One region of the Nocardioides sp. LHG3406-4 genome, then DNA from elsewhere that is predicted to be linked to it. Evidence: predicted binding sites of a transcription regulator. Region 1 holds the regulator's gene; the other holds the start of a gene.
The links. Region 1 encodes HrcA, which represses chaperone genes, less so after heat shock. Its sites were predicted from a motif close to TTGGCACTCGNNNNNNNCGAGTGCCAA; they were not measured.
Positions count from the first base shown of each region.

Region 2: the regulator HrcA is predicted to act here: its motif matches at 6,350-6,376, upstream of groES (co-chaperone GroES).

Region 1 is NZ_JAFCWV010000003.1:442,077-451,508, forward strand. It holds gene ACP7BP_RS13865 (SGNH/GDSL hydrolase family protein) at 1-286, opposite strand, end outside; gene ACP7BP_RS13870 (DUF3097 domain-containing protein) at 445-1,296, opposite strand; gene ACP7BP_RS13875 (hypothetical protein) at 1,344-1,556, opposite strand; gene ACP7BP_RS13880 (MBL fold metallo-hydrolase) at 1,599-2,450, opposite strand; gene hrcA (heat-inducible transcriptional repressor HrcA) at 2,520-3,542, shown strand; gene dnaJ (molecular chaperone DnaJ) at 3,597-4,763, shown strand; gene ACP7BP_RS13895 (16S rRNA (uracil(1498)-N(3))-methyltransferase) at 4,763-5,497, shown strand; gene ACP7BP_RS13900 (NUDIX hydrolase) at 5,540-5,992, shown strand; gene ACP7BP_RS13905 (Gmad2 immunoglobulin-like domain-containing protein) at 5,979-7,028, opposite strand; gene ACP7BP_RS13910 (SigE family RNA polymerase sigma factor) at 7,025-7,561, opposite strand; gene ACP7BP_RS13915 (HIT domain-containing protein) at 7,695-8,045, shown strand; gene ACP7BP_RS13920 (hypothetical protein) at 8,057-8,329, opposite strand; gene ACP7BP_RS13925 (PhoH family protein) at 8,431-9,432, shown strand, end outside; gene ybeY (rRNA maturation RNase YbeY) at 9,432-9,432, shown strand, end outside.
Region 2 is NZ_JAFCWV010000006.1:33,772-43,203, forward strand. It holds gene ACP7BP_RS18810 (SigE family RNA polymerase sigma factor) at 1-279, opposite strand, end outside; gene ACP7BP_RS18815 (S-(hydroxymethyl)mycothiol dehydrogenase) at 424-1,509, shown strand; gene ACP7BP_RS18820 (MBL fold metallo-hydrolase) at 1,518-2,132, shown strand; gene ACP7BP_RS18825 (glycoside hydrolase family 3 protein) at 2,183-3,886, shown strand; gene ACP7BP_RS18830 (glycoside hydrolase family 6 protein) at 3,888-5,087, opposite strand; gene ACP7BP_RS18835 (class I SAM-dependent methyltransferase) at 5,141-6,325, opposite strand; gene groES (co-chaperone GroES) at 6,547-6,840, shown strand; gene groL (chaperonin GroEL) at 6,933-8,552, shown strand; gene ACP7BP_RS18850 (hypothetical protein) at 8,607-9,432, opposite strand, start outside.

The DNA.
Region 1 (9,432 bases):
GGCCCATCTCCCCGGTGAGGCCCTCGACGGTCAGGCCCGTGTGCTCGGAGAGGTTCACGACGTCGACGCGCTGGCCGGTGGCTTCCTCCACCTTCGCCGCATAGGTCTCGATGAACCCGATGCAGCCCGAGCAGTCGGTCGAGAGGTTGTAGGGGATCGAGTCGCCGACGACGACGAGTCTCAGGCCTGGCGGCGCCGACGAGGAGGTGGAGGCGGGTTCCGAGGCGACGGCGTCATCCTGCGGATCGTCCGACCCGCACCCGGAGGCGAGAAGCAGCACTGCCACTGACGTCGCCCACGCGAGGAGGTCGCGTGGTCCACGACGGCTGCTGGCGGTGCGGGTCCGGGGTGCCGGGGCCATGACTGAGTGTGCGCCCGGCACTGCCGCGCCTCAACCGGTTTCCCGGCGCCTCGATCTCCCGACCCGATCAGGCCTGAGCAAGCTCAGTCCTGGGTCGTGAAGTCGATGAGCTCCTCGACGCGGCCGAGCAGCGCGGGGTCGAGGTCGGCGAAGGAGTTCACCTTGGACAGGATGTGCTGCCAGGCGCGGGCGATGTCGGCCTGGTCGCGGTGCGGCCAGCCCAGCAGCTGGCAGGTGCCCTTCTTCCAGTCCATGCTGCGCGGCACGTCGGGCCAGCGCGCGATGCCGAGCCGCTCTGGCTTGACCGCCTGCCAGACGTCGATGAAGGGGTGCCCGACGATGAGCACGTGCTTTCCGATGGGCGACCTGGCGATGCCCTGCGCGATCCGGCTCTCCTTCGACCCGGCGACCAGGTGGTCGACCAGGACGCCGACCCGGCGCTCCGGTCCGGGCCGGAAGTCGCGGAGGTGGTCGGCGAGGTCGTCGACGCCTCCGAGGTACTCCACGACCACGCCCTCGATGCGCAGGTCGTCGCCCCAGACCCGCTCGACCAGCTCGGCGTCGTGCCGGCCCTCGACGAAGATGCGGCTCTGGCGCGCCACTCGCGCCTTCACGCCCTGCACGGCCACGGAGCCGGACGCCGTACGCGTGGGGGCCGCGGGAGCCTTCTGACGCAGCGGCGGGGTGAGGATCACCGGCCGGCCCTCCAGGAGGAACCCCGGACCCAGCGGGAAGGTACGGCGCTTGCTCCGGCGGTCCTCGAGCGTGACGGTGAAGAGGTCCCGGTCGACGGCGATGATCTCGCCGCACCAGTCGGTGGTGACCTCCTCGACGACGAGGCCGAGGTCGGCTGGATGCTCCTGGGCTCGCCCGCGCTTGGGCGCCCTCCAGTCGGTCGAGAGCACGTCGGCGCCGTAGCGATCAGGGGAGGTCACCCGCCAACGCTAGGTCGCGCGGGGTCCCAGGTGGCGGTGGCGCGCCGTCAGGACCCGTCGGCTGAGTCGTCGGCGTCCTCGGCCGCGTGCGAGTCCTCGGACCCGTCGGGGTCCTGGGTGGCGTCCATCTCCAGGTCCCGGTCGACGTCGTCGGGGTCGAGCGGCTCGGCCAGCGGGTTGTCCTCGCCCGGCTGGAGATCCTCGGGCAGCTGCTCGTCGGCGATCCCGGCCTGGGGGGTCTCGGCGTCCTGTTCGCTCATGGGTCGAGCCAACAGGCCCAGCCGTCGGGCGTCAACGTCCGTTCAGACGAGAGGGAGCCGTTTCTGGCCGCGGGGCAGCTGCTCGTAGCCACGGCGTAGGGCGGCGGCCAGCCGCTCGCTCGGGAACGGCCACTCGGCCGCCTCGAGCGCCTGGTCCGGGGGTACGCCGCGGTTCGCCAGGTTGCGGATCGCGTCGGCGACCAGACCGATGTCGTTGCGCTGGACCTCGACGAAGTCGCGGTCGACGGGGGCGCCGTGGCCCGGCACGACCGTGCTCGAGGAGGTGGTGAGGCCCAGCACGATGTCCATGCTGTGCGGCCAGTCCAAGGGGAAGCAGTCGTCGCCGTAGACCGGCGGGGCCGACTCCTCGACCAGGTCGCCGGCCAGCAGCACGTCGACGTCGGGGATGCGCACCACGAGGTCGCCGTCGGTGTGGCCGCGCCCCGGGTGCACCAGCTCGACGACGCGGTCGCCGAGGTCGAGTGAGACGGCCGAGGAGAACGTGTGGTCGGCGGCGACCAGCTCGGTGGCCAGCACCTCGTCGCGGTGCGGGTCGTCGGGGTCGTCTGCGTACCTCTGCTTGGTGCGCTCGCCCCACGGGACCGTGGTGGCCGCGGCGTTCTCGTGGGCGTGGATCGCGATGTCGCCGTACGCCGACCGGAAGGCCGCGTTGCCGAAGGTGTGGTCGAAGTGGCAGTGCGTGTTGACGACCGTCGTCACCTCGCCGGCGCCGAGCCGCCGTAGGTCGTCGATGACGCCACTGGCCGCCAGTCCCGAGCTGTGGGTGTCCACCACCAGGAGTCCGCGGTCGCTGCCGACAGCCGTGACGTTGACGTCGAACCACTCGTAGCGCGCCACCCACACGCGCTCGGCCACCTCGATGAAGTCGGACATGCCCGCGAGCCTAGTAGGCTTGGCACTCGCCACGCCTGAGTGCCAGCACCGATCGAGGAGGAGGAGCCCGTGACCGACGACCGCAAGCTCGCCGTACTCCGCGCGATCGTCGAGGACTACGTCGCCACCGAGGAGCCGGTCGGCTCCAAGGCTCTCGTCGAGCGGCACGGCCTGGGCGTCTCGCCGGCCACTGTGCGCAACGACATGGCGGCGCTGGAGGAGGAGGGCTTCATCCACCAGCCGCACACCAGCGCCGGCCGGGTGCCCACCGACAAGGGCTACCGGCTCTTCGTCGACCGGCTCACCACCGTCAAGCCGATGAGCGCCGCCGAGAAGCGCGCCATCTCGACCTTCCTCGACGGCGCCGTCGACCTCGACGACGTGGTGCAGCGCTCGGTGCGGATGCTCTCGCAGCTCACCCGGCAGGTCGCCGTCGTGCAGTACCCCACCCTCTCGCGCAGCACGGTGCGGCACGTCGAGCTGGTCGCGCTGGCTCCCGCGCGGCTGCTCGTGGTGCTGATCCTCTCCACCGGCCGGGTCGAGCAGCGCCTGGTCGAGGTCGACGGCCAGCTCGACGACGACGTGCTCGCCATCCTGCGGTCGCGCATCGCGCGAGCGGTCACCGGTGAGCGCATCGCCGACGCCATCGCCGCCCTCGGCGCCATCTCCAGCGCGCCGGGCGATGAGCCGGTCGGGCTGGTCGCCGCGGTGGTCGAGACGCTCACCGACGCGATGTCCGACCACCGCAGCGACGAGCGGGTGGCGGTGGGCGGCGCAGCCAACCTCGCGCGGTACGGCGACTCGTTCGACACCTCGGTCAGACCCCTGCTCGAGGCGCTCGAGGAGCACGTCGTGCTGCTCAAGCTGCTCGGTGAGGCCAGCACCGGCGGTGCCGTGACCGTGCGGATCGGTCACGAGGGCCCCTACGCCGAGCTCTCCTCGACCAGCGTGGTGGCCACCGGCTACGGCCCGGGCGACGACGCCGTCGCCAGCCTCGGCATCGTCGGGCCCACCCGCATGGACTACCCCGGCACGATGACGGCGGTGCGTGCCGTCGCCCGCTATGTCTCGCGCATTCTCGACGAGGCCTAGCCTCGAAACCCGGGCCCGGAAGCTGGCCTCCAGAAGTTAGGAAGACGGACAAACGTGAGTCAGGACCTCTACGAGCTCCTCGGTGTCGCCCGCGACGCGGATGCCGACGCCATCAAGAAGGCCTACCGCAGGCAGGCCCGGCAGCTGCACCCGGACGTCAACCCCGACCCCGAGACGCAGGAGCGCTTCAAGGAGGTGTCCCGCGCCTACGAGGTGCTGTCGGACCCCCAGAAGCGCGCGGCGTACGACCGCGGCGCAGACCCGTTCGCCGGCGGTGCCGGGGGCTTCGCGCAGGGCGCCGGCTTCTCGTTCACCGACATCATGGACGCGTTCTTCGGCGGGCAGGGCCAGGGCGGCCAGACCCGCGGGCCGCGGCCGCGCACCCGGCGGGGCCAGGACGCGCTGATCCGGCTGGACATCGACCTCGCCGAGGCGGCGTTCGGCGTCACCAAGGATCTCAAGGTCGACACCGCCGTGGTCTGCACGACCTGCCACGGCGAGGGCACGGCGCCGGGCACGAGCCCGATCACCTGCGAGACCTGCCGCGGTGCCGGCGAGGTGGCGCAGGTGCAGCGCTCGTTCCTCGGCGAGATCCGGACCCTGCGCCCGTGCGCCGCCTGCCGCGGCTTCGGAACGCTCATCCCCGACCCGTGTCGCGAGTGCTCCGGCGACGGACGGGTGCGGTCGCGTCGCACCCTGAAGGTCAAGATCCCCGCGGGCGTCGACTCCGGCACCCGCGTCCAGCTCACCGAGCAGGGCGAGGTCGGCCCGGGCGGTGGTCCGGCCGGTGACCTCTACGTCGAGATCCAGGTCGATTCGCACCCGACCTTCACCCGGGCGGGCAACGACCTGCACTGCACGGTCTCCCTGCCGATGACCGCGGCCGCGCTCGGCACCACCGTGACGCTGCCGCTGCTGGAGGCGGATCTCGAGTCGGCCGAGGACTCCGAGCTCGTCACCACCCTCGACCTCGACCTCAAGGCCGGCACCCAGTCCGGCACCGAGCACCTCATGCGCGGGTACGGCGTGCCTGGCCTGCGCGGCGGCCGGGGCGACCTGGTCGTCACCGTCGTCGTCGAGACGCCCACGCGCCTCGACGACCGACAGGAGGAGCTGCTGCGCGAGCTGGCGGCGATCCGCGGCGAGGAGTCGCCCGAAGGCACCGTGCGGGCGACGCACAAGTCGGTCTTCGGCCGGCTGCGCGACGCGTTCAACGTCTGATGTCGCTGCCGGTCCACCTCGTGCCGTCCCTGGCCGGGGTGCGTCCCGGCAGCGCCGTCGAGGTGACGGGTGACGAGGCCCACCACGCGGTGGCCGTACGACGGCTGCGGGCGGGGGAGTTCGTCGTTCTCACCGACGGCGCCGGCACGGCGGCGACCGGTGAGGTGACCTCGACCGGCAAGCGGGTCTTCGCAGTGACCGTCACCGACGTGGCGACACCGCCGGAGCCGGCGCCCGCCGTCACGGTCGTGCAGGCACTGCCCAAGGGCGACCGAGGCGAGCTGGCCGTCGAGATGCTCACCGAGATCGGGGTCGCCCGGATCGTGCCGTGGGCGGCCACGCGCAGCGTCGCGGTGTGGCGCGGTGACCGGGCGGCCAAGTCAGTGGCGAAGTGGCGCGCGACGGCCCGGGAGGCGGCCAAGCAGGCCCGCCGCGCGTGGTTCCCCGACGTGGCCGAGCTCGCCGGCACAGCGGCGGTGGTCGAGCTCGTGCGCGCGGCCGACCTGGTCGTCGTACTCCACGAGGAGGCGGAGCGATCCCTGCCCGACGTGGGCGCCGCGACGTCCGTCGTGGTCGTGGTGGGACCGGAGGGCGGGCTCACCGACGAGGAGGTCGCGGCGTTCGTCGGGGCCGGAGCCGTGTCCGTCCGGCTGGGTGCCGAGGTCCTGCGTACGTCGACCGCCGGCGTCGCGGCGGTGGCCGCCCTGCTGGCCGGCACGCCGCGCTGGCGCTGAGCGCTCGCCGAGCGGCCGGCAACGCTGCCCTAGGGTCAGACCGTGGCAGCGCGTCCTGAGAGGTCGAAGGTCCTGTGCTACATCGTCAGGGACGCTCGCCTGCTGGTGTTCCGCCATGTCGACGAGGACTGGGACGAGAGCGAGCTCCAGGTCCCCGCCGGCACCGTCAAGGCCGGGGAGACAGCACAGCAGGCGGCGCTCCGTGAGGCGACCGAGGAGACGGGGCTCAGCGGCCTCCGCGTGGTCCGGCACCTGGGCGAGTGCCGCTACGACATGGCGCCGTACCGCGACGAGGTGCAGCACCGTCAGGTCTTCCTGCTCGCGCTGGACGGGCCTGCGCCGGAGCGCTGGCTCAGCCAGGAGGACGACCCCGACGACGCCTCGGGGGCGCACCGCTTCGAGTGCTACTGGCTTCCCGTCAGCCAGTGCCACTCGCTGTCGGCCGGACACGGTGCGCTGCTCGGACGCCTCTGGGACGAGATCACTCGACCGTGACGTCCTTCGAGTCCGTCATGGCGCCGACGCCCTCGGTCCCTCCCGTCGGGTCGTCGGTCGTCGCCCAGATGGTGTAGTCGCCCGGTGCGACGCCGGCCAGGTCGATCGAGAGCTCGAACGGGAACAGCTTGTCCTCCATCCAGCCGTCGGCCATCCACACGCCCTTCTTCACGACCTCGTCGCCACGCCGCAGCTCCCAGCCGCTGCTGGCCTCGAAGCTGTTGGCCACACCGGAGAGCTTCATCGTGCCGCTGACGGTGGCGCCCTGCTCGGGGGTGGTGATGTTCATGTGGCTGAGCGCTTCGAGGACCGGCGCGTTGGTGACCGGCTCGGCCGTCGGGACGCCGTACACGGTCTGGGCGCGTGCGTCGTCCACCATGAACTGCACCGGTGCCCGGCGCTGGGCCACGGCCTGCACGGTGTAGACGACCTGCTGGACCGCGGCCGTCGCCTCCGCCCTGGACATGCCGGGCTTCGCGGCACTCATGGAGTCGTCCGCGAAGCGCACCGAGATCACGTCGCCGTCGTCCTCGACCCCGTCGAAGGAGCCCGCCCGCCAGGCGGTGCGGTAGTCGGGGTCCTTCGGCGTGCCCGAGAGCAGCTCGAGGGCGGACGTGAGGGAGACGTCTCCCGCTTGGAACTCGCGGTAGAGCCGCGGGCCGCCGCGATCGGTGTCGCCGATGAAGTACAGCGGGACGGCCCCCGCCTCCGCAGCCGGGGAGGACGGTGACTCGCTCGGGTCCTGCGACTGGTCGGCCGAGGGCTGCGCAGGCGTCGGCTCGACGTCCTGCGACGACGACGCGGCAGGATCGGGGTCTGCGTCGTCACCGCCGAGCCCGCCTGCGACCGCGATCGCGGCGATGACGGCCGCGGTCGCCGCGGCGCCGAGGAGGACGAGGGGCCAGCTGCGCTTGCTCATGGTTGTCACCTTCGCATCGGTGCGCGTTCGTGCGCGGATGTCGGCCAGCGCGTCGCGCGGCTCGATGTCGGAGACCGCGTCGCGGAGCGCGCGGGCGAGGTCGTCGTCGTCGTTCATGGCTGTTCTTCCTCCAGCAGCGGACCGAGCAGGCCACGCAGCGACGCTGCGCCGCGGGACGCGTGGCTCTTGACCGCGCCTCGGGAGATGCCCAGGGTCGTGGCGATCTCGCCCTCCGACAGGTCGGCGAAGTAGCGCAGGGCCAGCACCTCGCGCTGGCGCCGGGGGAGCTCCCGCAGTCCGTCGAGTACGGCGTCGCGCCGGGCCGCGCCGAGCACGGCTCCCTCGGCATCGGGTGCCACCGGTGCGGGCTGAGCGGCCTCGGCGCGCAGGTGCCGGTCGACGACCACCCGGTGCCGGAGCACCGAGCGCGACCGGTTGACGACCGCCTGGCGCAGGTAGGGGAGCGCCGCCTCCGGTGTGCGGATGCGCGACCACCGGCCGTGCACCGCGACGAACGCGTCCTGCACGACCTCCTCGGCCGTCCCGGTGTCCCGGACGAGGAGCACGGCCAGGCGCACGAGCTGGCGCCAGTGGGCGGCGTACAGCTGCTCGAGCGCCTCGTCGGCGTGCCATCCCCCGGGGTCGGTCACAGGCCCCGCCTGGAGCGGGGCGCGCGTCCCTGCGGGGCGAGCCGGTGCATGGATGGTCACGCTAGTGGGACGCGCGAGGCGTTCGAGTGGTTTACCGCGCCCGCGGTGCCGTGTTGCGTGGGACAGTGAGCCCATGACGGCTCCCGACGACTGCCTCTTCTGCAAGATCGTCGCCGGTGACATCCCGGCCGACGTCGTGCACGAGTCCGACACCGTGCTCGCCTTCCGCGACCTGAACCCGCAGGCACCCACGCACGTCCTGGTCGTCCCTCGCTCCCACCACGCCAATGCCGCCGAGCTGGCTGCTGCCGAGCCCGCGACCGTGGCCGGTCTCGTGGCGGCTGCCGCCCGGGTCGCCGACGACGAGGGTCTCGACGGGCAGTACCGCCTGGTCTTCAACACCGGCGCGGATGCCGGCCAGTCGGTCTTCCACACCCACCTGCACCTGCTCGGTGGCCGTCGCTTCACCTGGCCCCCCGGCTGAGCCGACGCCGGTCAGCCGCCCGCGAGGGCCGAGATCACCCACAGGACGGCGAGGACCACCGGCAGGCCGAACACCACCAGCAGCACCCATGCGGTGAAGCGGTGCAGCGGCTTGGAGCTGTCCAGAGTCCCGGCGAAGTCGAGCAGCGCGCCGTCGGGCACGTGTGACGTGAGGCCCATGCGCCGGGCGTCCGCGGGCAGGTGCTGGCCGGGGAACCAGGCAGGGGGCGAGTCGTCGTCGTGGTCGTCGTACTCGTCCCTGCGCCATTCCGGCGGAACGCCCATACGCACGACGGTACGCCTTAGTCGGTGGGCTCCTCGGCCCCACTCCCGTACCATGGAGGCCTCCTGAGACCCGACCCGAAAGGCGCCCACCCCGGGCAAAGATGACTGACTCACAGCGACTCACCACCAAGCACACGGTCGTCGTGCCCAACAGCGTCAACATGGTGAGCCTGCTGGGGCCGGGCGACGAGCACCTCGGACTCCTCGAATCGGCCTTCGATGCTGACGTCCACGTGCGCGGCAACCGCATCACGTTCCACGGAGACGCGGCCGAGATCGCCCTCGCAGAGCGACTCATCGACGAGCTGGTCGCGATCATCCGCACCGGCCAGGGCGTCACCACCGAGACGGTCGAGCGGGTCATCGGCATGCTCCGCCAGGAGACCACCGAGCGACCCGCCGACGTGCTGAGCCTCAACATCCTCAGCAACCGAGGCCGCACGATCCGGCCCAAGACGCTCAACCAGAAGCGCTACGTCGACGCGATCGACAAGCACACGATCACCTTCGGCATCGGCCCCGCCGGCACCGGCAAGACGTATCTCGCGATGGCCAAAGCCGTGCAGGCCCTCCAGGGCAAGGACGTCAACCGGATCATCCTGACCCGCCCGGCGGTGGAGGCGGGCGAGCGGCTCGGCTTCCTGCCCGGCACGCTCAGCGAGAAGATCGACCCCTACCTCCGGCCGCTCTACGACGCGCTGCACGACATGGTCGACCCCGAGTCGATCCCCAAGCTGCTGGCGGCAGGAACCATCGAGGTGGCGCCGCTGGCCTTCATGCGCGGTCGCTCGCTCAACGACTCCTTCATCATCCTCGACGAGGCGCAGAACACCTCGCCGGAGCAGATGAAGATGTTCCTGACGCGCCTCGGCTTCGGCTCCAAGATCGTCGTCACCGGCGACGTCACCCAGGTCGACCTGCCCGGTGGCATGCAGTCGGGTCTGCGCGTCATCGAGGGCATCCTCGGAGAGGTCGGCGACATCTCGTTCAACCGGCTCACCGCCCACGACGTCGTCCGGCACCGTCTCGTCGGCAAGATCGTCGCGGCGTACGACGAGTTCGGGTCGCGCCAGGACTCCGGCCCGGTCCGGGGCACCACTCGA
Region 2 (9,432 bases), on a different contig from region 1:
CGGCAGGTCGGGAAGGTCGTCGCTGGGGTGCTCTCGGCGCTTCCAGGCACGCCGCCACAGCGAGGTGTTCTCGTTGACCATGATCCGGCGCACGTAGCCGTCGAGCGACTCGCGGTCGCGCACGGAGTCCCAGGCGAGGTACAGCTTGGCCAGGGCCGTCTGCACGAGGTCCTGCGCGTCGTGCAGGTTGCCGGTCAGGGCGTACGCCGTGCGGAGGTGTGCCTGCTCGCGGGCGGCGAGGTACGACGCGAAGTCGGCGTCGCGGCTGCGACTGGCCACGGCTGTCCCCGTCCCTGTCCCCGCTCTGGCGGTGGTGTGCATCCTCGCCTCCCATCCTGCTCCGTGCCGGGTGCTGTCAGTGGGAAGACGCGGGCCTGTCAGGGTGGGTTGCAGAAAACTTCGGCAGCACGAGAGGGTCCAGGCATGCAGCAGGTCAAGGGCGTCGTCGCCCGCGCCAAGGGCGCACCGGTCACCGTCGAGACGATCAACGTCCCCGACCCGGGTCCGGGTGAGGCGCTGGTCAAGGTGCAGGCCTGCGGGGTCTGCCACACCGACCTCCACTACCGCGAGGGCGGCATCAACGACGAGTTCCCGTTCCTCCTCGGTCACGAGGCGGCCGGCGTGGTCGAGGCGGTCGGTCCTGACGTCACCGACGTGCAGCCCGGCGACTTCGTCATCCTCAACTGGCGGGCGGTGTGCGGCCAGTGCCGGGCATGCAGCCGCGGTGAGCCGTGGTACTGCTTCGCCACCCACAACGCCACCCAGAAGATGACCCTCGAGGACGGCACCGAGCTGTCGCCGGCCCTCGGCATCGGCTCCTTCGCCGAGAAGACCCTGGTCGCGGCCGGGCAGTGCACGAAGGTCGACCCGTCGGCCCGCGCGGCCGCCGTGGGGCTGCTCGGATGCGGCGTGATGGCCGGACTGGGCGCCGCCATCAACACCGGCAACGTCGGCCGCGGCGACTCGGTCGCCGTCATCGGCTGCGGCGGCGTCGGCGCGGCCGCGATCGCCGGCTCGGTGCTGGCCGGGGCGAGCAAGGTGATCGCCGTCGACATCGACGACCGCAAGCTCGAGGGGGCGCGCAAGCTGGGGGCCACGCACACGGTCAACAGCACGGACGGCGACCCGGTCGAGGCCATCCAGGCTCTCACCGACGGCAACGGCGCCGACGTCGTCATCGACGCGGTGGGTCGGCCCGAGACGTGGAAGCAGGCGTTCTACGCCCGAGACCTCGCCGGCACCGTCGTACTCGTCGGCGTCCCGACCCCCGACATGCTCGTGCCCGAGATCCCACTGATCGACGTGTTCGGGCGCGGCGGGTCGCTGAAGTCGAGCTGGTACGGCGACTGCCTGCCGTCGCGTGACTTCCCGATGCTCGTCGACCTCTACCTGCAGGGCCGGCTCGACCTCGACGCGTTCGTCAGCGAGGAGATCGCGCTCGACGAGGTGGAGACGGCGTTCGAGAAGATGCACCGCGGTGAGGTGCTCCGCTCGGTGGTGATCTTGTGAAGAACGTCGTGCGCGTAGACCGCGGTGCAATCTCCGGCACCTTCTCGCTCGACGGGGAGACCTTCGACGTCGACAACAACATCTGGGTCGTCGGCGACGACACCGAGTGCGTCGTGATCGACGCCCCGCACGACGTCGACGCCATCGTCGAGGTCGTGGGGGCGCGGCTGATCAAGGCGATCATCTGCACGCACGCCCACGACGACCACGTGCGGGAGGCGACGACGCTGCGGCACCGCACGCGGACGCCGATCCTGCTGCACCCCGCCGACCGGCCGCTGTGGGAGATGGTCCACCCCGACGAGCTGTGGGACGCCGACCTGGCTGACGGCCAGACGATCACCGTGGCGGGCACCGACCTGACCATCCTGCACACACCCGGGCACGCGCCGGGCGCCGTCTGCATCCACGTGCCCGACCTCGGCTGCGTGTTCACCGGTGACACGCTGTTCGACGGTGGTCCGGGGGCGACCGGCCGCAGCTTCAGCGACCGACCCACCATCGAGTCGTCGATCCGCACCGTGCTCTTCGCGCTGCCGGACGAGACCGTCGTGCACACGGGTCACGGGGACGACACCACCATCGGGGCCGAGCGGGCGCGTTCGGACGGGTGGACCGCCTGACCGCACGTTCGCGTCGCGGGACGGGTGGTCACGGGTGGCACGATGGGTCGATGCGTGAGCGCCGTGCCCTGACCTGCCTGCTGGCCTCGGTGGGTCTGGTGGCGGGCCTGCTGGGCGGGTGCACCTCCGACGACACGGGCGAGCCCGGAGCTCTCGTGTCGAGGCGTGCTGCAGCGCCACCGCCGACCCCGGTCGAGCGGCTCGGCCTCGTGCCCGGGTGGGGTCCCACCCCCGCCGAGCTCGAGGAGGCGGCCGGCTTCGTCGAGGACCTCGGCGTGCGCGACCTCGCCGGCCAGGTGATCGTGGCCCGCTGGCACGGCACCCGCGCCCCGACCGGTCTCGTGCGGCGGCTGCACCTCGGCGGCGTGATCGCGTTCTCCGACAACGTCACCTCCACCAACCAGATCCGTCAGGTCAACGCCGCCCTGCGTCGCGCGGGTGACCGGCCGTGGCCGCTGTTCCTCGCCGTCGACCAGGAAGGCGGCGCCGTCGAACGGGTCAAGGGCACGGCGACGAGGTTCCCGGCGTTCATGTCGGCCGGCGCGGCCCGCGACGAGGCGCTGACGCAGGCGGCGTACGCCGCGAGCGGCGCCGAGCTGCGGGGTCTCGGCTTCAACGTCGACCTCGGCCCCGACGCCGACGTCACCGTCGGACGCGCGGACCCGACCATCGGGGCCCGCTCGGCCGGCTCCGACCCGGCGCTGGTCGCGGCGCAGACGGCGGCGGCGGCCCGGGGGTTCGTCGCCGGCGGGATCGTGCCGGTCCTCAAGCACTTCCCCGGGCACGGGTCGGTGCTCGCCGACAGCCACCGCACCCTGCCGGTGCAGGAACGGTCGATGGCGAAGCTGCGGAGCACCGACCTGGTGCCGTTCGCCGACGCCGTCCGATCGGGCACGTCGGCCATCATGGTCGGCCACCTCGACGTCCGGGCCGTCGATCCCAGGGTGCCGAGCTCGCTGTCGCACCAGGTGGTCGACGGCCTGCTCAGGGACGAGCTCGGCTTCGACGGCTTGGCCGTGACGGACGCCCTGGACATGGCCGGGGTGCGGGCCGGCCGGTCACCGGCCGAGATCGCGGTCAGGGCGCTCCGGGCCGGCAACGACGTGCTGCTGATGCCCAGCGATCCGGCGGCCGCGCGGGCCGGCATCGTGCGTGCCGTACGGGAGGAGCGCCTGCCCCTCGATCGGCTGAAGCAGGCCGCGGCGCGGCAGATCGCGCTGCTGCTCCATCACCGCGCCACGGCCGCCCGCGGCGCGAAGCCGGGCTCCGGAGCCACCGCGTCCCGCGCCCTCTCGGCCGCTGCCGTCACGTCGGTCGCCGGACCGTGCGGCGGGCCGCTGCTCGCCGGTGCGGTGGTGCCGGTGGGCAGCCCGGTCGCGGTCGCCAACTTCCGCACCGCGGCCCGGCAGGCCGGGCTCGCGCTGGGCAGGATCACCTACGAGAAGCCGCCCAAGCCGCCCAAGCGCAAGAAGAAGAAGCTGCGCAGGTGGCGCAGGCTCGAGCCCACGCCCGTCTACCACGGCACGCCGATGGCGTTCACCGGGTACCGCGGAGCCGCCTCGTCGGCGCCGATCGTGATCGCCACCGACGCGCCCTACGTCCTGGGCCAGGTCAGCGCGGGCGTCCGGATCGCGACGTACGGCGAGACTCCCGGCGCCATGTCGGCACTGGTCGACGTGCTGCTCGGCAAGGCTCCCGCAACCGGCCGGCTGCCCGTCGTGGTCCCCGGGGCGCCGCGCCGCGGCTGTCAGTGAGTCAGTACGCCGTGCTGCGGGCGAGGTCGAGGGCCCGGTCGAGCTGGAAGGGCTGGTTCTGCATGAAGAGCCACGGCCGACCGAACCACAGGTAGCCGTCGACGTACTGCTGGGCCAGGGCGTTCGCCTTCGCCGAGAGCCCCCACGCCGGGTTGGCGACGTCGGTGGTCGGCGGGATGCCCAGGGTCACGCAGACCCGCTGCGTGGCGGTCTTGCAGACCGGGGCGTGGTCGTAGCAGGTGCCGGTGGCCTTGGCGAGGTTGCAGGTGTCCTTGCGCTGGTACTTCTTGTGGTACTCCCCGGCCTTGAAGCCGCGACCGTTCTGGGTGGTGTTGACGACCACCGTCTTGCCCGGCATCCCGCGCTTGGCCAACAGCTGCGAGACCTGCGCCCCGAAGACGACCTGGCGCTCGGTGCTGTCGTAGTGGGTGCCGTTGAGGGCGATGCCCCGGGCGTACTCCACGCCGCCGCGCACCGCGATCTTCGCCGCCTTCTTCGGGTCGTCCATCGGCCAGTCCGCTGCTCCGACCTCGACGTAGACGCTGGTGTTGGGCAGGGCGCTGAGGACGCGGGTGCCGTAGCTGATGAGCTGGCCGGGCAGCTTCGAGCCCTTCGGTGCGCACAGGACGAACGGGCCGTCCGGCTGCATCACCACGGCGACGTGGGCGGTGCCGATGGTCTCGGCGAGGGCGTCGATCCAGGCCCGGTAGGAGGCCTGCTCAGCTGCCGTGGGCAGCCGGCGGCACGCCTCCTGCTCCCACGGGACCATGCGGAAGACCGAGAGCTGCACGAGCGCCTCGGGGTCGCCGGCCTGGGCGACGGAGATGTAGCGGCCGACGATCTTGCGGACACCGGAGGTGCTGTTCCATGCGCCGAACCACGCGGCCTTGGGCTGGGTCGCCATCTTGGCGAGCAGGTCGCGGTCGGCACCGCTGGCAGCGTTGTAGGCCTCGATGGTCCGGTCGAGGTCGCCGATGCCCCACGTCCGGCCGGCGAGCGGGTTCGCGACCGTGCGGCTGGCGTACGCCGAGGCGTTGCTGGGCTGGGTCCGCACTTTCATCGCGGACTCCGACGCCGGCGGCGTGGCCGGCGTGGCGATGGCGTGCGCCAGGGCCGGGACAGCCAGCACCAGGACAGCTCCTGCGACGAGGGCGGCGCGCGTCAGCACGCGCCTGCTTGCGGGCATGCTCGGTCGCGTCATGTCGAGGACTGTAGGTGCGTTCCCCGATCGCCGCAGGCGGTTGCGAGGAGAGGTCAGAACGGCTGCACGAGCAGTGCGGTGCCCTGCCCCGCCACCCGGGTGAGCACCAGCGTGGCGGTCTGGTCGCCCCTGAGCGCCAGGCGCTTGCGCAGCTCCTCGGGCACGATGTCGACCCCGCGCTTCTTGATGGTGAGGCTGCCGACGCCGCGCTCGCGCAGCGCCGCCCGCAGCGGCTTCTCGCGGAAGGGCAGCTCCTCCAGCACCCGGTACGACGTCGCGAAGGGCGTGCGGTAGGACGCGTCAGAGGTCACGTAGGCGATCTTCTCGTCGAGCAGCCCACCGTCGACGCCGGCCGCGACAGCGGTGACGAGGCCGGCCCGGATCACCGCCCCGTCGGGCTCGTAGAGGAACTCGCCGATGCCGCGCACGGGCCTCGGCCGGCCGGCGTACGGATCGTCCTCGGTGGTGACCGAGGCGAGTCCGCCGGAAGCGATGACGGTGGCGCGGTGGGCGGTCGTGGCCAGGGTCGGCGACCAGAGCGCGGCCTCCTTGACCTCGCCGCGCTCACTGACCCACTCGGCCTCGACGCCGTCGGGCACCAGGTCGTGGGGGATCCCCGGCGCGACCTTGACCACCGCGCGGCCCCTCAGCAGGTCCGTCACGAAGGGCCACGGTGGGGTCCAGCCCTCGGCGTCGAAGACGCGGCCGCGCGCCCCGCGACGAGCGGGGTCGGCGAAGACCGCGCCGAAGCCGTCGACCGCCAGCGTGGTCGCGTCGGCGACCTGCACCGCGCCGCCGAGCCCCAGGGCCGCGAGGTTGGCCCGGGCCACCGCGACCCGCACCGGGTCGAGGTCGACTCCTGCCGCGGTCAGCCCGGCGCGGGCGAAGGCGACCAGGTCGCCGCCGATGCCGCAGCCGAGGTCGAGGACGGTGCCGGCCTCGGCCGCGACCAGCCGGGCGGCCCGGTGGGCGGCGACGCGGGGCCGGGTCGCCTGCTCGAGCGCCTCGGGTGTGAAGTACATGCGCACGGCGTCGTCGCCGAACTTCGCGACCGCCCGGGCCCGGAGCTGGACCTGGGTGAGCGCGGCACTGGCGCGGTCGGGGTCAGGCTCCAGCCTGCGGACCGCTGCCGCGGCCCGCACGGGGTCGGCGTCGGCGTCGACGTAGGCCTCCGTGGCGCGCTCCAGCACCTGCTGCCCGGGGTCGGTGAGCAGCCAGGCGAAGGTGTCGACGTCCATGCACGCATCCTCGCAGGGACCCCGCTGGCACTCAGCGGAGGCGAGTGCTAACGTCTGATCTGGCACTCTCGCCCCGAGGGTGCCAGCGCTTGCGACGACGTACGACCCCCGCGACGGCGTCCGTCATCCGCAGGCTCGAACGTCCCGGGAGCTCCGGCTCCCGTTCCGTCCCAGAAGCCACCCTGCAATGCGTAGGGCACAAGAAAGTGGAGGTCGACATCGTGTCGGTCAACATCAAGCCCCTCGAGGACCGGATCGTCGTCAAGCCCCTCGACGCCGAGCAGACCACGGCCTCGGGCCTGGTCATCCCGGACACCGCCAAGGAGAAGCCCCAGGAGGGCGAGGTCCTGGCGATCGGTCCCGGGCGCATCGACGACAACGGCAACCGCGTCCCGCTCGACGTCGCCGTGGGTGACAAGGTCATCTACAGCAAGTACGGCGGCACCGAGGTCAAGTACGCCGGTGACGAGTACCTCATCCTCTCCGCCCGCGACGTCCTCGCCGTCGTTTCCTGATTCCCGCATCGCCCGGGACGTCATACGGATGGAGCCCACGGTTCCTCGCTCCGTATGACGTCTTCGGGCGATGACTCTTTTAAGGAGCATGCATGCCCAAGATCCTGGAGTTCGACGAGAACGCCCGCCGTGCCCTCGAGCGCGGCGTCGACGCCCTCGCCAACGCCGTCAAGGTGACGCTCGGCCCCAAGGGTCGCTACGTCGTCCTGGACAAGAAGTGGGGCGCCCCCACGATCACCAACGACGGCGTCACCGTGGCCCGCGAGATCGAGCTGGACGACCCGTTCGAGAACCTCGGCGCCCAGCTGACCAAGGAGGTCGCCACCAAGACCAACGACGTCGCCGGTGACGGCACCACCACGGCCACCGTGCTCGCCCAGGCGATGGTGCACGAGGGCCTGCGCGCCGTGGCCGCCGGCTCCAACCCGATGGGGCTCAAGCGCGGCATGGACGCCGCGGCCGAGGCCGTGGGCGACGCGCTGCGCGAGGCTGCCCGGGAGGTGGACTCGAAGGAGGACATGTCCTCGGTCGCCACCATCTCGAGCCGCGACAGCATCATCGGCGAGCTGCTCGCCGAGGCCTTCGACAAGGTCGGCAAGGACGGCGTGATCACCGTCGAGGAGTCCAACACCATGGGCACCGAGCTGGAGTTCACCGAGGGCATGCAGTTCGACAAGGGCTACATCTCGGCGTACTTCGTCTCCGACCCCGAGCGGATGGAGGCCGTCCTCGACGACCCCTACATCCTGCTGCACCAGGGCAAGATCTCGGCCGTGGCCGACCTGCTGCCGCTGCTCGAGAAGGTCATCTCGGCCGGCAAGCCGCTGTTCATCCTGGCCGAGGACGTCGACGGCGAGGCCCTGTCGACGCTGGTCGTCAACAAGATCCGCGGCACGTTCAACGCCGTCGCGGTCAAGAGCCCGGCGTTCGGTGACCGGCGCAAGGCCATGATGGAGGACATCGCGACCCTCACCGGCGCGCAGGTCGTGGCCCCCGAGATCGGTCTCAAGCTCGACCAGGTCGGCCTCGAGGTGCTGGGCCAGGCCCGCCGCGTTGTCATCACCAAGGACAACACCACGATCGTCGACGGCTCGGGTGACCCGGCCGCCGTCGAGGGCCGGGTCAACCAGATCAAGGGCGAGATCGAGTCCACCGACTCCGACTGGGACCGCGAGAAGCTCCAGGAGCGCCTCGCGAAGCTGGCCGGCGGCGTGTGCGTGATCAAGGTCGGCGCCGCCACCGAGGTGGAGCTCAAGGAGAAGAAGCACCGCATCGAGGACGCCGTCTCCGCGACGCGCGCCGCGATCGAGGAGGGCATCGTCCCCGGCGGTGGCTCCGCGCTCATCCACGCCGTCAGCGTGCTCGAGGGCGACCTCGGCCTCACCGGTGACGAGGCCGTCGGCGTGCGCATCGTGCGCAAGTCTGCCGACGAGCCGCTGCGCTGGATCGCCGAGAACGGCGGCGTCAACGGCTACGTCGTGACCACCAAGGTGCGCGAGCTCGGTGTCGGCAACGGCTACAACGCCGCCACCGAGGAGTACGGCGACCTGGTCGCCCAGGGTGTTCTCGACCCGGTCAAGGTCACCCGCTCGGCGCTCGTCAACGCCACCTCGATCGCGGGCATGCTGCTCACGACCGAGACGCTGATCGCCGACAAGCCCGAGGAAGAGCCCGAGCCGGCGGCCGGACACGGCCACGGGCACGGTCACTGACCCTCTGCACCAGCTGCACCAGCTCTGACTGACCCGCCCGGGCGACCGGGCGGGTCAGTCGCATCTCGGCTCCAGCGCGGGTCGCTCCGCAGCCTTCAGCAGGTAGACCGGGCGGTCCCAGCAGCCGAGGCCGTGCAGCTCGTAGCGCTGCTCGACGACCGGCTCCAGCGGCCTCCCCGTGTCGTGCCAGGCGGATGTCGGCACCCAGAGCACCAGCCAGGTGGGGGCGTCCGGGCCGGCGAGCAGGGCTCGCAGGTCCTTCAGGCCCGGGTCGAGCGTGCGCATCGGCAGGCTCCACAGGTGCCGGTACGGCGACCGCAGCCCGCTGGCGAGCACGAGGCTGGGCCGGCCGCCGTACGAGACGATGGTGTCGCCCGGCTCCGACGCCCGGGCGATCGCCTCGCCGGTGCGGACCTCACCGGGCACCAGGGCGCCGACGCGGATCAGCACCGCCCCGACCGTCAGGGAGACCACGGTGGACGCCGCGGCCACGACCACCAGGCGGCGCATCGCGCGTGCCGGACCTCCGTCGAGGGCCAGCAGCATCGCAGCGGCCAGCACGAGACCGGGCACGAAGACGAACAGGTAGGACCGCCAGAAGCTGCCCCCGAGCAGCAGGCCGACCACGTCCGTGCCGACGACGAGGGCGGCCGAGACCGACAGGACCCGGTGCCGGCCGAGAATCCGTCGCGCCTGGACCAGCATCAGCAGGAGCACGAAGCCGCCGCCGGTCGCGACGAAGACCGCGACGAGCAGCAGGGCTCGCGCCGCCGGCGCACCGGGGCCGCCCAGCGCGATGGCGGCCGCGGCATCCGCGCGGAACCCGTACGTCGCGTACCAGAGAGTCTCGAGGCGGACGCCGGAGGCGACCGCCCACCCG